2 regions of the Ruminococcus sp. B05 genome follow, and region 2 is predicted to be linked to the other one. Evidence: predicted binding sites of a transcription regulator. Region 2 holds the regulator's gene; the other holds the start of a gene.
What was found. The regulator Rex, encoded in region 2, represses fermentation and respiration genes when NADH is low (regulators of the CRP and FNR family bind a similar motif). The targets are predictions, from matches to a motif close to ATTGTTAANNNNTTAACAAT.
Positions count from the first base shown of each region.

Region 1 (8,542 bases), on a different contig from region 2:
ACAGGGAATCTCAGAACGCTATCTGGAACAGCTTATGGCAAAGCTTAAGAAAGCAGAAATCGTAAAAAGTATACGAGGAGCCGGAGGTGGATATATATTAGGAAAAGATATGCATGAGATTTCAGTAGGAGATGTGTTAAGAGCTTTGGAAGGAAGTCTGGATCCGGTAGAATGTTCAGGGCTAAGTGCCGAAGAAGGTTGTTCGGCTTCGGAAAATTGCGTTACCAAATATGTATGGCAAAAGATTAATGACAGTATCAATCAGACGGTAGACAGTATTATGTTAGATCAACTTGTAGAAGAAAGTAAGCAGAAATGCTGTGATGCAAGTATGAAGCAGTCTGAGACATGTAAGAATTAAGATAAAAAATAAGACAAGATAATAGAACTGGCGGAGGAAATACAATGAGCAGATTAATTTATTTAGATAATGCAGCAACAACAAAAACTGCACCGGAAGTTGTAGAAGCAATGCTTCCATATTTTACAGAACATTATGGAAATCCATCTAGTATTTATGGATTTGCTGCTGCGAACAAAGAAGTGATCGCAAAGCAAAGAGAAACAATTGCAAATGCATTAGGTGCAAAAACAAATGAAATTTATTTCACAGCAGGTGGTTCGGAATCTGACAACTGGGCACTGAAAGCAACAGCGGAAGCTTACGAAAAAAAGGGAAAACATATTATCACAAGTAAAATTGAACACCATGCGATTCTGCATACATGTGAATATCTTGAAAAACATGGATATGAAGTGACATATCTTAATGTAAATGAGAATGGTATCGTGGATCTGGAAGAACTCAAAGCTGCAATCCGTCCGGATACAATATTGATTTCAGTTATGTTTGCAAATAATGAGATTGGTACAATTCAGCCAATCAAAGAGATTGGTGAGATTGCACATGAACATGGAATTCTCTTCCATACAGATGCGGTTCAGGCATTTGGGCAGGTTCCGATCAATGTAGATGAATGTCATATTGATATGCTTAGTGCGAGTGGACATAAGTTGAATGGACCAAAGGGAATCGGTTTCTTATATATTAGAACAGGTGTTAAAATACGTTCGTTTGTTCATGGCGGTGCACAGGAAAGAAAACGTCGTGCAGGTACAGAGAATGTTCCTGGAATCGTCGGAATAGGAACAGCAACAGAGCGTGCAATCAGCACAATGAAAGAACGAACTGCAAAAGAAGTAGAATTGAGAGATTATCTGATTGAAAGAATTGAAAATGAGATTCCGTATTGCCGCCTTAACGGAGACAGAAAAAAACGTTTGCCAAATAATGTGAATTTCAGTTTCCGATTTGTAGAAGGGGAATCCCTTTTGATTATGCTTGATATGAAAGGTATTTGTGCTTCAAGTGGTTCAGCATGTACATCAGGTTCATTAGATCCATCTCATGTACTTTTAGCAATCGGACTTCCACATGAAATTGCACATGGTTCTTTGAGAATGACATTGAGTGAAGAGGTGTCAAAAGAAGATTTGGATTATGTAGTAGACAATTTAAAAGCAATTGTGGAGAATTTAAGAAGTATGTCTCCATTATATGAGGATTTTGTGAAAAAACAAAATAAATAAGAGATAAGCGAAAGAAAACCAGGAGGAAATATAATATGTATTCAGAAAAAGTTATGGATCATTTTCAACATCCAAGAAATGTAGGGGAAATCGAAGACGCAAGTGGAGTAGGTACAGTAGGTAATGCAAAATGTGGAGATATCATGAGAATTTATCTTGATATTGACGAAAATCAGATCATCCGTGACGTGAAGTTTAAAACATTTGGATGCGGTGCCGCAGTTGCAACAAGCAGTATGGCAACAGAACTTGTAAAAGGTAAAAATATCCAGGAAGCAATGCAGATTACAAACAAAGCAGTTATGGAGGCTCTTGATGGACTTCCACCGGTAAAAGTACATTGCTCACTGCTTGCCGAAGAAGCTATCCATGCAGCACTTTGGGATTATGCAGAAAAAAATGGTATTAAGATTGAAGGACTTGAAAAACCAAAATCAGATATCCATGAAGGTGAAGAAGAGGAAGAAGAGGAATATTAATGAGCACAGTAGTAGTAGGAATGTCCGGAGGTGTGGATTCGTCTGTTGCAGCATATCTGTTGAAAGAACAAGGATATGATGTAGTAGGAGTGACGATGCAGATCTGGCAGGATGAAGAACAGGCTGTACAAGAAGAAAATGGCGGATGCTGTGGGTTGAGTGCAGTAGAAGATGCACGTCGTGTAGCAGCAAATTTGGGGATTCCATATTATGTAATGAATTTCAAACAGGAGTTCAAAGAAAATGTGATAGATTATTTTGTGGATGAATATCTTCATGGAAGAACTCCAAATCCATGTATTGCATGCAATCGATATGTAAAATGGGAGTCCTTGCTGACAAGAAGTCTTTCAATTGGGGCAGATTATATTGCGACAGGACATTATGCAAGAATTGATCAGCTTGAGAATGGAAGATATGCGATTCGGCGTTCTGCTACACTGGCAAAGGATCAGACTTATGCACTGTACAATTTGACACAAGAACAGCTGAAAAGAACATTGATGCCAGTCGGCCAGTATTCAAAAGATGAGATTCGCAAGATAGCAGAAAAGATAGGATTATTGGTTGCAAATAAGCCGGACAGTCAGGATATATGTTTTGTGCCGGATGGAGACTATGCTTCTTATATAGAAGAAAATGCAGCTGTAAAAATTCCGGAAGGTAATTTTGTAACATTAGATGGGAAGGTTTTAGGAAAACATAAAGGAATCATTCATTATACAGTGGGACAACGAAAAGGTCTTGGCCTGTCATTGGGATACCCTGCTTTTGTATTAGAAATTCGTCCGGAGACAAATGAAGTTGTGATTGGAACAAATGAAGATTCAATGACAACCACATTAAAGGCAAACAGGGTGAATTTTATGTCGGTTGAAGATTTGCCGGAACCAAAAAGAGTTTTTGCAAAAATCAGATATAATCATAAAGGTGCCTGGTGTACGGTAGAAAAAACAGGCGAAGATGAGATTACCTGTACATTTGAAGAACCGCAAAGAGCAGTGACCCCGGGACAGGCAGTTGTATTGTATGATGGAGAATATGTACTTGGAGGCGGAACAATCCTATGATATTAAGCGACAGTCATATGCACACCGTTTTTTCTACAGACAGTGATACGCCGGTGGAAAAAATGATAGAAGGTGCAATAGCGAAAGGATTAAGATTAATTTGCATTACAGATCATTTTGATAAAGATTTTCCTTCTGATACAGAATTTGGGAAAGATGCTTTTCAATTCGATTTGGATGAGTATATGCAGACTATGAAAAAAATACAGAAAGAATATGAAGATAAGATACATATTCGAATTGGAATAGAACTTGGACTGCAGACTCATTTGCAAGAATTCTATCAAAAATTGACACAACAGTATCCATTTGATTTTGTGATTGGTTCTGTACATCTGGTAGATGGGAAAGATCCGTACTACAGAGAGGGCTTCGCAGAATTGTCGGACCGCGAATTATATAGAAAAGGATTTGAGAATACTTTAGAAAATCTGCAACATGTAACAGCATTCGATGTGTTGGGGCATTTGGACTATGTAGTGCGTTATGGGACTTACAAGGAAAAAGAATATTCACAGACAGAGTTTTCAGATATTATTGATGAAATTCTAAAACGCGTTATTGAGCTTGGAAAAGGTATTGAGTTGAATACGGCAGGGTGGAAATATGGACTTCCGTTTTGTAATCCGCATCCGGATGTATTGAAAAGATACCGGGAGCTTGGAGGAGAAATCATAACGATCGGAGCAGACGGACACAAGCCGGAACATATTGCATATGATTTCGGAAAGGTAAATGATGTCTTAAAGGCTTGTGGTTTTAAATATTATACAGAATTTGAAGAAAGAAAACCGATTTTTAAACAACTTACATAAAAAACAAACAAAATGGATTTAGGACTTGAATTTTTGTTCTTGTTTTAGTACAATAATCTCAGTTGATGAATCTTTAACAAAGTAATTGTGCTTTGTTAAATGGATATCACCATGATAGACTGTATTACAGTTGACAATTTATATAACTTTAGGAGGAATTAATCATGGCAGTAAAAGTAGCGATTAATGGTTTTGGACGTATTGGACGTCTTGCATTCAGACAGATGTTCGGAGCAGAGGGATTTGAAATTGTAGCAATCAATGATTTAACATCTCCAAGCATGCTTGCTCACCTGTTGAAATATGATTCAACACAGGGAAGATATGCACTGGCTGACAAAGTAGAGGCAGGAGAAGACTCTATCACAGTTGACGGAAAAGAAATCAAAATTTACGCAAAAGCTAACGCAGCTGAACTTCCATGGGGAGAGATTGGTGTTGACGTTGTTCTGGAGTGTACAGGATTCTACACATCTAAAGCAAAAGCTCAGGCTCATATTGATGCAGGTGCTAAACACGTTATTATTTCTGCACCAGCAGGAAATGATCTTCCTACAATCGTTTACAATGTAAACCACGAGCAGCTTACAAAAGATGATACAATCATCTCAGCAGCTTCTTGTACAACAAACTGTTTAGCTCCAATGGCTAAAGCATTGAATGATCTTGCAGAAGTTCAGTCTGGTATCATGTGCACAATCCATGCATATACAGGAGATCAGATGACTCTTGATGGACCACAGAGAAAAGGTGACCTCAGAAGATCTCGTGCAGCAGCAGTTAATATCGTACCTAACAGCACAGGTGCAGCAAAAGCAATCGGTCTGGTTATCCCAGAACTGAACGGAAAACTGATTGGTTCTGCTCAGCGTGTTCCTACTCCAACAGGATCAACAACAATCCTTACAGCAGTAGTTAAAGGTGAAGTTACAGTTGACCAGATCAACGAAGCTATGAAAGCAGCTTCTAACGAATCATTCGGATATAACACAGATCAGATCGTATCTAGCGATATCGTAGGAATGAAATTTGGTTCTCTGTTCGATGCTACACAGACAATGGCTCTTCCAACAGGTGATGGAAATACAGAGGTTCAGGTTGTATCTTGGTATGACAACGAGAACTCTTACACAAGCCAGATGGTAAGAACAATCAAACATTTCGGAACATTACTGTAAGCCGAAATTGGGAATATGAAACGGATGTATGTCCGGGAATAGACTCACAAAGGGTCCGGTCTTATTGGGACCGGACCCTTTTTAAATTTATAAGAAGCAAATTTCTATAAATTTAAAAATGCTTTATAAAAAAGGAGAATTACAACTATGCTTAACAAAAAATCAGTAGATGATATCAACGTAAAGGGCAAAAGAGTTCTTGTAAGATGTGACTTCAACGTTCCATTGATCGATGGAAAAATTACAGATGAAAATCGTCTTGTAGCAGCTCTTCCAACAATCAAAAAATTAGTTGCAGATGGAGGAAAGATTATTCTTTGTTCTCATCTTGGAAAACCAAAGGGAGAGCCAAAACCAGAATTATCACTTGCTCCAGTAGCAGTTCGTTTATCAGAATTACTTGGACAGGAAGTAAAATTTGCTGCTGATCCAGAAGTAGTAGGACCAAACGCAAGAGCTGCAGTAGAAGCTATGAAAGATGGAGATATCATCCTTCTTGAGAACACTCGTTACAGAGCTGAAGAGACAAAGAACGGAGAGGCATTCAGCAAAGATCTTGCATCTCTGTGTGATGTATTCGTTAACGATGCATTCGGAACAGCTCATAGAGCACACTGCTCTAACGTTGGTGTAACACAGTTCGTTGATACAGCAGTTGTTGGATACTTAATGCAGAAAGAGATTGATTTCCTTGGTAATGCAGTAAACAATCCAGAGAGACCATTCGTAGCAATCCTTGGTGGTTCTAAAGTTTCAAGCAAAATCTCTGTAATCGAGAACTTACTTGATAAAGTAGATACATTGATCATCGGTGGTGGAATGTGCTTCACATTCAGCAAAGCTCAGGGTGGAAAAGTAGGAAATTCTCTTCTTGAAGAGGATTACTGCCAGTATGCATTGGATATGATCAAAAAAGCTGAAGAAAAAGGTGTAAAACTTCTTCTTCCTGTAGATGCAATCATTGCAGATGAATTCTCTAATGATGCAAATACAAAAGTAGTTCCTATGGGAGAGATTCCAGAAGGATGGATGGGACTTGATGTAGGTCCGGAGACAGCTAAGTTATATGCTGACGCTGTAAAAGATGCGAAGACAGTTGTATGGAACGGACCAATGGGATGTTTCGAGATGCCTAAATTCGCTACAGGAACAGAGACAGTTGCAAAAGCACTTGCTGATACTGATGCAGTTACAATCATTGGTGGTGGAGATTCAGCAGCAGCAGTTAACCAGCTTGGATATGGTGACAAGATGACACATATCTCAACAGGTGGTGGAGCTTCTCTGGAATTCCTTGAAGGAAAAGAATTACCAGGTGTTGCAGCAGCAAATGATCGTTAATTATCTGTTATTCAGCAAATGATTTTGAATAATAAAATTGTTTTAACAAAAAATAGATGAGGAGGCCAATAAAATGGCAAGAAAGAAAATTGTAGCAGGAAACTGGAAAATGAATAAAACTCCAAGTGAGGCAGTAGCACTTGTAGAAGAATTAAAACCATTAGTAGCAAATGAAGAAGTTGATGTTGTATTCTGTGTACCAGCAATCGACATCGTTCCTGTTGTGGAAGCAACAAAAGGAACAAACATCCAGGTTGGTGCTGAGAACATGTATTTCGAAGAGAGCGGAGCTTACACAGGAGAGATTTCTCCAGCAATGCTTGTAGATGCAGGAGTAAAATATGTTGTTCTTGGACATTCTGAGAGAAGAGATTACTTCGGAGAGACAAACGAAGATGTAAATAAAAAAGTTCTTAAAGCATTTGAGCATGGCCTTACACCAATCATGTGCTGTGGAGAAACTCTTGAGCAGAGAGAACAGGGTGTTACAATGGACTTTATCCGCCAGCAGGTTAAAGTTGGATTCCAGAATGTAACAGCAGATCAGGCTAAAGAAGCAGTTATCGCTTACGAGCCAATCTGGGCTATTGGAACAGGAAAAACAGCTACAACAGAGCAGGCTGAAGAAGTTTGTGCAGGAATTCGTGCTTGCATCGCTGAAGTTTATGATGAGGCTACAGCTGAGGCAATTCGTATTCAGTACGGCGGATCTGTAAATGCTGGTAATGCAGCAGAGTTATTTGCTCAGGCAGATATCGATGGAGGTCTTGTTGGAGGAGCTTCCCTCAAAGCTGATTTTGGAAAAATTGTTAACTACAAATAATTAAAAAGCATTGGCGTGGGGAGTCGAACAGGCTCTCCACAATTGCTGTTACCTTAAAGATAGAAAGGAAACACATATAATGAGTAAAAAACCAACCGTATTGATGATTCTTGATGGATATGGATTGAATGATAAAGAAAAAGGCAATGCTGTTGCTGAAGGTAAAACTCCGGTTATGGATAAGCTTATGGCAGAATATCCATTTGTAAAAGGATATGCAAGTGGAATGGCTGTAGGACTTCCGGATGGACAGATGGGTAACTCAGAAGTAGGACATCTGAACATGGGAGCAGGTAGAATTGTATATCAGGATCTTACAAAGATTACAAAAGCAATTCAGGATGGAGATTTCTTTGAAAATAAAGCACTTCTTGCAGCTTGTGAGAATGTAAAAAGCAATGATTCTGCATTACATTTGATGGGACTTATGTCTGATGGTGGAGTACACAGCCATATTGAACATGTATTTGGACTTCTTGAACTCGCTAAAAAACAAGGCATTGAAAAAGTATATGTACATTGCTTCCTTGATGGCCGTGACACACCTCCGGCATCAGGAAAAGAATATGTAGAGCAGTTAGAAGCTAAGATGAAAGAACTTGGTGTTGGAGCAGTTGCAAGCGTATCAGGACGTTATTATGCAATGGATCGTGATAATCGTTGGGATCGTGTGGAAAAAGCTTACAATGCAATCGTTAAAGGGGAAGGCGAGACAGCTGAGTCTGCTACAGCAGGAATTCAGGCATCTTATGACAATGATGTGACAGATGAATTTGTACTTCCAACAGTCATTGTAAAAGACGGTGCACCACTTGCAACAATCAAAGAAAATGATTCTGTTATCTTCTTTAACTTCCGCCCTGACAGAGCAAGAGAGATCACAAGAACTCTTTGCGATGATGAATTTACAGGATTCGAAAGAGGAGAAAGAGTAAAAACAACATTTGTTTGCTTTACAGAGTATGATGTTACAATCGCAAACAAACAGGTTGCATTTGTAAAAGATGAAATTACAAATACATTTGGAGAGTTCCTTGCAAAAAATGGTCTGAAACAGGCTCGTATTGCAGAAACAGAAAAATATGCACATGTAACATTCTTCTTTAATGGTGGAGTAGAAGAGCCAAATGAAGGAGAAGACAGAATTCTTGTAAAATCTCCAAAGGTAGCAACATATGACTTGAAACCTGAGATGAGTGCATACGAAGTGTGCGATAAATTAGTAGATGCAATAAAATCTGATAAG
Region 1 covers NZ_RBZR01000002.1:54,642-63,183, reverse strand. The annotation lists gene D8Q48_RS03320 (Rrf2 family transcriptional regulator) at 1-361, shown strand, start outside; gene nifS (cysteine desulfurase NifS) at 406-1,590, shown strand; gene nifU (Fe-S cluster assembly scaffold protein NifU) at 1,626-2,069, shown strand; gene mnmA (tRNA 2-thiouridine(34) synthase MnmA) at 2,069-3,139, shown strand; gene D8Q48_RS03300 (histidinol-phosphatase HisJ family protein) at 3,136-3,954, shown strand; gene gap (type I glyceraldehyde-3-phosphate dehydrogenase) at 4,119-5,132, shown strand; gene D8Q48_RS03290 (phosphoglycerate kinase) at 5,280-6,473, shown strand; gene tpiA (triose-phosphate isomerase) at 6,547-7,296, shown strand; gene gpmI (2,3-bisphosphoglycerate-independent phosphoglycerate mutase) at 7,376-8,542, shown strand, end outside.
Region 1: the regulator Rex is predicted to act here: its motif matches at 4,016-4,035, upstream of gap (type I glyceraldehyde-3-phosphate dehydrogenase).

Region 2 (8,542 bases):
AACGGATCATATCCTCATATTGATCTGGAAATACACACCCTAATACAAGGATTGGCTTACAAATTCCAGCCTTACGCAAGAGAGCAGCTTCATCAAGACTAGCTGTCGCATAACCCCATACATAATCTACTGATTCGAACATTCTGGCAATCGGAATCGCACCATGTCCATATCCATCTGTTTTAATAACCGCAACCAACTTTGCTCCTGTTCCGATTCGCTCCTTCATTTGTTCCATGTTATATGCAATTGCATCCAGATCAATTTTTGCATACACACGTGTATATTGTTTCATATTCTATTCCTCCATATCAAATGTTACTGTTCTACCTGCTTTAGTACATCTTTTATTCCTGAAATCAAATCTTGGGCCAGTACACTGTAAACGCCACAGCTTTTTTTTGCATAATCTCCTCCGTTTGCATGAAGATACACTCCTGACACAACACTATCATACAAATTCATATGTTGTGCTGTAAGCCCTGTGATCACTCCAGCAAGAACATCTCCCGAACCTGCTTTTGCCATCGCACTATTTCCTGCAGTATTTACAAATAAAGGATGATTCTCTTTTGCTACAAGCGTACGAGCGTCTTTCAACGCACAAACAACAGGATACCGTTTCACAAAATCAGTCAATATATTCATACGATCTGCATTTAATTTTGCGACCGAGCACTTTAAAAGTCTCGTCATTTCCTTCATGTGTGGAGTTAATGCTATCGGAAATGTACTTTTTTCAAGCAATTCCATCTTTTCAGATAAAAGATTGATTCCATCTGCATCAATAATACATGGGACTTTACAGAATTGAAATACCCCTTGTAATAATTTATCTGCTGTTTTTCCCTGACCAAGTCCACATCCGATACATACAACATCCGCCCAATTTAATAATTGTTTCAATCCCTCTTCAGAATATTCTGTATAAGTGGAGATAATTGCTTCTGGCAGCAGTTGTTGAAGAATGCTTCTGTTTTCTTTGGCAGTATATATCTGAACAAGTCCTGCTCCGCTTACATATGCTGCTTTTGCACTTAAATATGCTGCTCCGGCCATTCCCTCACTCCCGGTAATCATAAGCACTTTCCCATATGTTCCTTTATGTGAATTTGCCACACGTTTCGGCAGACATGTGCAAAGATCATCCGGTTCCAGTGTATAACATATTTCTGTATTATTTTGATAAAGTTCTGTATTGATACCGATTGATTTTACAACTACTTCTCCTGCAAAATCTTTTCCCGGATACAGAACAGTTCCTAGTTTCTCACATTGTACAGAAACCGTCAAGTCCGCTTTAAACGCTATACCTAAAATTTTTCCGTCCAAAGAACTGACTCCCGAGGGTATATCCACCGCAACTTTATATCCTTCCATTGCATTTAAACACTCTATCACAGAAGCATATTTACCGCTTATCTCCCGGCAAAGTCCAACACCAAAAATTGCGTCTACTATCACTCCATACTCTCCCGCCGGAATTTCTGTCTCTATCGATATCCCAATATTTTTACAAATACAATATTGTTGTTTACATTCATCACTCATTGACTCTGTTTTCCCAACAAATGCAATTACTACGGAATAATTCTCATCATGTAACAATCTTGCGATTGCAAATCCGTCTCCTCCATTATTTCCGGAGCCACAAACTATCAGTATCTTTTTATTCTTCTGAACTTTCGATTTTATAACCTCAGCAATTCCCAATGCAGCTCTCTCCATTAGCACCAGAGATGGAATTCCTATTTCATGAATCGTGTGTGCGTCAGCTTTTTGCATCCAATTTCCAGTAGGCAAATATCTCATTTTTACTCATCCTTTCTCAAAGCACGAAATAAAATAATTTTCTCCAAACTATGAGAAACACGCTTCGCGAGTTTCTCAAGTTATCGCGGCAGTCGCCAAGGTCTCGTGCAAGCACGGACTTTGGCTCGTTGCTCGCGTAAATACAAATAACGTGCAAAAGCATTAAACAACCCTTTTGCACGTTATGATACTTCTAATCTTCCCCGTGTTCTTCTTTGTATCGGGTAATATTATAGGACAACTTCATCAAGCTATCAGATAAATGGACACTTTCTACAATCACATCTTTCGGAAGATTCAAATCTGTATGTGCAAAATTCCAAATTGCTTTAATACCATTACGTACCAGAATATCAGATACTTCAACCGCTTTTGTTTTTGGAATTGTGAGTGCCGCAATATCAATATTCTCTTCCTGAAGAACTGTCTCTAATTCATCCATCATTCGAATTGGAATGTCTCTGATCACTTTTCCTTTCAATTCAGGATTCACATCAAAGATTCCTTTTAAAATAAATCCGTTTCTTGCAAAAGATGCATAATTTGCAAGTGCCTGTCCTAAATTACCTGCTCCAATAATTACCATATTGTGACTCTGGTCCAATCCCAGTATCTTGCCAATCTCCGTGCGAAGATACTTTACATTATAACCATATCCCTGTTGGCCAAATCCACCAAAATTATTCAAATCCTGGCGAATCTGTGATGCTGTTACATGCATTTTTTTACTTAAATCACTTGATGATATTCTTTCTACTCCGGCTTCATTGAGTTCACCAAGATATCTGTAATATCTTGGAAGTCTCCCAATAACAGCCTTTGATATTCCTCTTGACTCCACACTTATCGTCCTCCAAATATAAACTATATCTATTATAAAGTTTTATTTTAACAAAGTCAAACTTTTGACATACTTTTTTTGTAATTTATCTAAAATTTTTTTATATTTTGACGGTTTTCACACTATTTTATCTGAATTTTTTTGTAAAACCTAAATTCTTTAGTTGTATTTTATCTAAATTTCGATATAATAAATACGATATGCTTAAATATAGGAGGATGTATATATGATACTTGCATGTCATAATTTAAATAAATCTTTCGGAGAACGTATCATTGTAAAAGATGGTTCTTTCCATATTGAAGATAGAGAAAAGGTTGCTTTTGTCGGTGTGAATGGTGCCGGAAAATCAACTATTTTAAAAATGATCATTGGCGAAGAGCCAACAGATAGCGGGAATATTATTCTTACAAAAGGGAAAACAATTGGCTATCTTGCACAGCAACAAAATCTAATCAGTGGAAATAGTATTTACGAAGAATTAAAAACTGCAAAAGCTGACATTATAAGACTCGAAGAACAAATTCGTACAATTGAACACGAATTAAAAGGCTTATCCGGTGATGAATTACAGACTCGCTTGAATACTTACAACCGTTTGATGTCTGAATTTGAATCCAAAAACGGATATGCATATGAAAGTGAAATCATAGGGGTGTTAAAAGGACTTGGTTTTCAAGAAAATGAGTTTTCAAAAGAAGCCAACACGCTATCAGGTGGACAGAAAACGCGTGTTTCCTTAGGCAAACTTCTGTTAACCAAACCTGATGTCCTATTATTAGATGAACCGACCAACCATTTGGATTTAAATTCTATATCCTGGTTAGAAACATATCTGTTAAATTACCCGGGAGCTGTATTCATCGTATCACACGACCGTTTTTTCTTAAACAGAGTCGTAACTAAGGTTGTTGAAATAGATCAAGGGCATCTTCGTATGTATAATGGTAATTATAAGGATTACGCCGAAAAAAAACGTCAGTTACGCGATGCACAGATGAAAGAATATTTAAATCAACAAAGAGAAATCAAACACCAAGAGGCAGTAATTGAAAAATTAAAATCTTTTAATCGAGAAAAATCTATCAAGCGTGCTGAAAGCCGTGAAAAAATGCTTGACAAAATAGAACGTATTGACAAACCGATGGATTCCACACAGGAAATGCATTTTGAACTGAATCCATCTTGTATCAGTGGTAATGATGTTTTAACAGTTGAACATTTAACAAAAAGATTCGAGACACAAACCCTGTTTTCCGATATTTCATTTGAAATCAAACGTGGTGAGCATGTTGCAATCATCGGAGATAATGGAACCGGAAAAACAACTTTATTAAAAATTTTAAATCAGGTATTGGATGCCGATGAAGGTGCTTTTACTTTAGGTTCTAAAGTAAAGATCGGATACTATGACCAGGAGCACCACGTACTTCATGATAATAAGACCATTTTTGAAGAAATTTCTGATGACTATCCATCACTAACAAATACTCAGATTCGAAACACTTTAGCTGCTTTTCAGTTTACTGCAGATGATGTATTTAAACTCATCCGTGATTTAAGTGGTGGTGAAAAAGGTCGTGTTTCGCTTGCCAAATTAATGCTCTCCGAAGCAAACTTTTTGATTCTTGATGAGCCTACAAACCATTTGGATATCACTTCAAAGGAAATTCTTGAGCAGGCCTTAAATGATTATACCGGAACAATCTTATACGTTTCTCATGATCGTTATTTTATTAATCAGACTGCTTCACGTATTTTGGAATTGGTAAACCAGACATTTGTTAATTACATTGGAAACTATGACTATTATCTTGAGAAGAAAGAGGAATTAACTGCAAAATATGCCCCTGTTTCTCCGGAAACTTCTGCCAACTCAAAAGTTACTAATCCAAACACTTCTTCTGAATCTCAGGAGCCTTTTGGTCAAAAGTTAAGTTGGCAAGAGCAGAAAGAAGCACAGGCTCGTGAGCGAAAGCGTAAAAATGATTTAAAAAAGACAGAAGAACGTATTGCTGTTTTAGAAAAACGAAATCAGGAAATTGACGAATTGATGACACAAGAAGATATTTATTCTAATTCTGTAAAATGCCAGGAGCTTGCTGTTGAAAAATCTTCAAATGAAGAAGAATTAGAAACGCTTTATGAACAATGGGCTGATTTAGCCGAAGAATAGATATCTTTCAGTAACAAAGAATGTGCTTTGCACATTCTTGCGCCTGCGGCGGTCGCTTGCGACACCTACATTGTACGCCGCAGTGCGCATCCTTAGCGGAGCGATTTTTATATATTAGGAAAGCACTTTCCTAATATATAAAAAGACACCCTCTCACATCGGATTGGGTGTCTTTCATATATTTATAATCTTTTTGCAATTGCTTTAATAAATTCTTCACTATTGAGAACTGTTGGATTTTCTATTGTAGTAATAAGTGCAAGATCTTTTGTCATCTCTCCTGCTTCAATTGTATCAATTGTTGCCTTGTCAAGACGATCTGCAAATTCCATCAATTCTGCATTTCCATCCATCTCACCACGTTTTCTAAGTGCTCCTGTCCATGCAAAAATAGTTGCTACAGAGTTTGTAGATGTCTCTTCGCCCTTCAGATGTTTGTAGTAATGACGCTGTACTGTACCATGAGCAGCTTCATATTCATAGTATCCATCCGGAGAAACAAGTACAGATGTCATCATTGCAAGGGAACCAAATGCAGAAGAAACCATATCACTCATAACATCTCCATCATAATTCTTACATGCCCAGATATAACCGCCTTCTGATTTCATTACACGTGCAACTGCATCATCAATCAGTGTGTAGAAATACTCAATTCCAGCTTCTTTAAATTTTCCATCGTACTCAGCATCATAAATTTCCTGGAAAATATCTTTAAATGTGTGGTCATATTTCTTAGAAATTGTATCTTTTGTCGCAAACCATAAATCTTGTTTTGTATCTAATGCGTAGTTGAAACAGCTTCTTGCAAAACTTTCGATAGAGGAATTAATATTGTGCATACCCTGTACAATACCCGGTCCGTCAAACTCATGTACGAGTTCTTTTGTCTGTGTGCCGTCTTCTGTTGTATAAACCAATTCTACTTTTCCGGCAGCAGGAATTTTCATTTCAGATCCCTTATATACATCTCCATATGCGTGTCTTGCAATTGTGATTGGTTTTTTCCAATTTTTTACACAAGGTTCGATTCCTTTCACAACGATTGGTGCACGAAAAACAGTTCCATCCAAAATTGCACGAATTGTTCCATTTGGGCTCTTCCACATTTCTTTAAGATCATATTCATCCATACGAGCTGCGTTTGGAGTAATTGTAGCACATTTTACAGCAACCTTATATTTTTTTGTCGCAATTGCGGAATCAATCGTCACCTGATCATTTGTTTCATTTCTATGTTCCAGACCAAGATCATAGTATTCTGTATTCAGTTCAATAAATGGTTCCAGCAAATTCTCTTTAATCATCTTCCAGAGAATTCTTGTCATTTCATCTCCATCCATTTCAACGATAGGTGTTGCCATTTTGATTTTTGCCATTTTTTCGTCCTCCTATGTTTTCTTTTTTCAAACATTTTATTTTTTGAACCAGAGCTATTCTGTTTCGTTATATCCTTGTTTTTTTAAATTCTGAATCACATGCATAATATGTTCATTTGCCAACTGTTCCGCTAAATCTGTATCTTTATCTTTAATCGCACGCAAAATTTGTTTATGTTCTCGAATCGATTTTCTGGCACGTTCTTCAGAAATAACCGAAGATTTTCTGGCGCGCTGTACAAATTTATGAAAATCAATCATTGTACGACTTAAGATTCTACTTCCGCTTGCCTCATAAAGCACTGTATGAAATCTTCCATCTAATACCGTCACCTGCTCTGCATTACTTCTTCCTTCTTTCTTTGTATGAAATTCAGAAAGTAATACAATTTCTTCTAATTCATCCAATTGCTCTTCTGTAATATTTTCCGTTGCCCAACGTGCACACAACCCTTCCAACATAGAGCGTATTGCATAAATATCCATTACATCTTTTGTTGAAATTCCTGTCACGTATGCACCTTTATTTGGAACAATCGTAACAAGTCCTTCTAATTCTAACTGTCTTAATGCTTCACGTACCGGCGTACGACTAACCCCAAGTTCTTTGCCGATGGTATTTTCTCTTAATTCATCATGCTCCTGATATTTCCCTTTTATAATATCTTCTCGGATCTTCTGGAATACACGACTGCTTAGGGAATGATCCTGATAATCTTCCATTCTTATTTGTTGCCTCCCAAGTTACAATATAATATGTAATTTCTCACATATACTATCTATTTTGTCAACTAATTCCTCATCTGTCAAGACCGTAACTCGACCTTCTTCATATTGTTTGTCAACCCATGATTTTAATGTTGTTACAAGCATAGATGTTTTGTCGACCTGTCTCTCTTTTGGCAATTTATAATAAGCATTGATCCAATACGCAATCCCAGCTACTCCGGAAGTATTTGATACAGAAACCAATGCAGGTCTTCCCAAAAATTTATCTGTATCAAATATGTTATAAATTTCTTCGTTTTTCAACATTCCATCTGCATGGATTCCGGCTCTTGTTACATTGAAGTTCTTTCCTACAAATGGTGTTCTTGATGGGACTTTATACCCAATTTCTTTTTCATAGTAATCAGCCAATTCTGTTATCACTCTTGTATCCATACCATCTAATGTACCGCGTAATTGTGCATACTCAAATACCATTGCTTCCAATGGGGTATTTCCTGTACGTTCGCCAATTCCAAATAATGAACAGTTTACTCCGGATGCTCCATAAAGCCATGCAGTAGTTGAATTATTAACTGCTTTATAGAAATCATTATGTCCATGGAACTCAATCAGCTCACTTGGAACGCCGGCATGTACCATCAATCCATAAATAATTCCTGGAATAGATCGTGGGATTACTGCACCCGGGAAATTCACTCCGTATCCCATTGTATCGCACACACGAATCTTAACCGGAATCTGATATTCTTCCATCAGTTTCATCAATTCTAAACAGAAAGGAATAACAAAACCATAAATGTCAGATCTTGTAATATCTTCCAAATGACATCTCGGACGCACTCCTGTTTCCATACATTCACGCACAACTGATAAATAATGTTCCAATGCTTCACGTCGTGTCATTTTTAACTTATAAAAAATATGATAATCTGAACAACTTACCAAAATTCCTGTTTCTTTCAAGCCAATATCTTTAACCAGTTGAAAATCTTTTTTGCTTGCACGGATCCAACTTGTAACTTCTGGGAATTTATATCCTTTTTCAAGACATTTGTAAACTGCATCACGGTCTTTTTTACTGTAAAGGAAAAATTCACTTTGACGAATCTTTCCCTGCGGTCCACCTAAACGATGAAAATAATCATAAATTGTTACAATCTGTTCTGTTGTATAAGGTGCTCTCGATTGCTGTCCGTCACGAAATGTAGTATCTGTAATCCAGATTTCTTCCGGCATATGATGAGGAACAATACGATCATTAAATGCAATCTTAGGAATCTCATCATAATGAAATAAATTGCGGAATACATTTGGTGTTTCCACATCCACGAGCGGATACATATGTTCTTCTAGTTCCAAAAGATTTGTCTGCTTATTCATAAATACTTTTCTATTTTCCATCTGTGCTTTCCTCCAATTCATAAATCATTTACGTCATTACAGTTTCATCAAGACGCAACTTTTGTTGTATTCTGATGGAGCCGTAATGTGTTTACTTTCCAATGCAAGTATTCTTGTATATTTACATTCTTGTATAATTGTATACAATCATGCAATATTTGTCAACACTTTAATGCATAAAAATGCAGAAGTATAACATCG
Region 2 covers NZ_RBZR01000001.1:480,550-489,091, forward strand. The annotation lists gene alr (alanine racemase) at 1-295, opposite strand, end outside; gene D8Q48_RS02020 (NAD(P)H-hydrate dehydratase) at 319-1,812, opposite strand; gene D8Q48_RS02025 (redox-sensing transcriptional repressor Rex) at 2,006-2,653, opposite strand; gene abc-f (ribosomal protection-like ABC-F family protein) at 2,880-4,829, shown strand; gene D8Q48_RS02035 (NADP-dependent isocitrate dehydrogenase) at 5,012-6,208, opposite strand; gene D8Q48_RS02040 (GntR family transcriptional regulator) at 6,263-6,931, opposite strand; gene D8Q48_RS02045 (2-isopropylmalate synthase) at 6,953-8,341, opposite strand.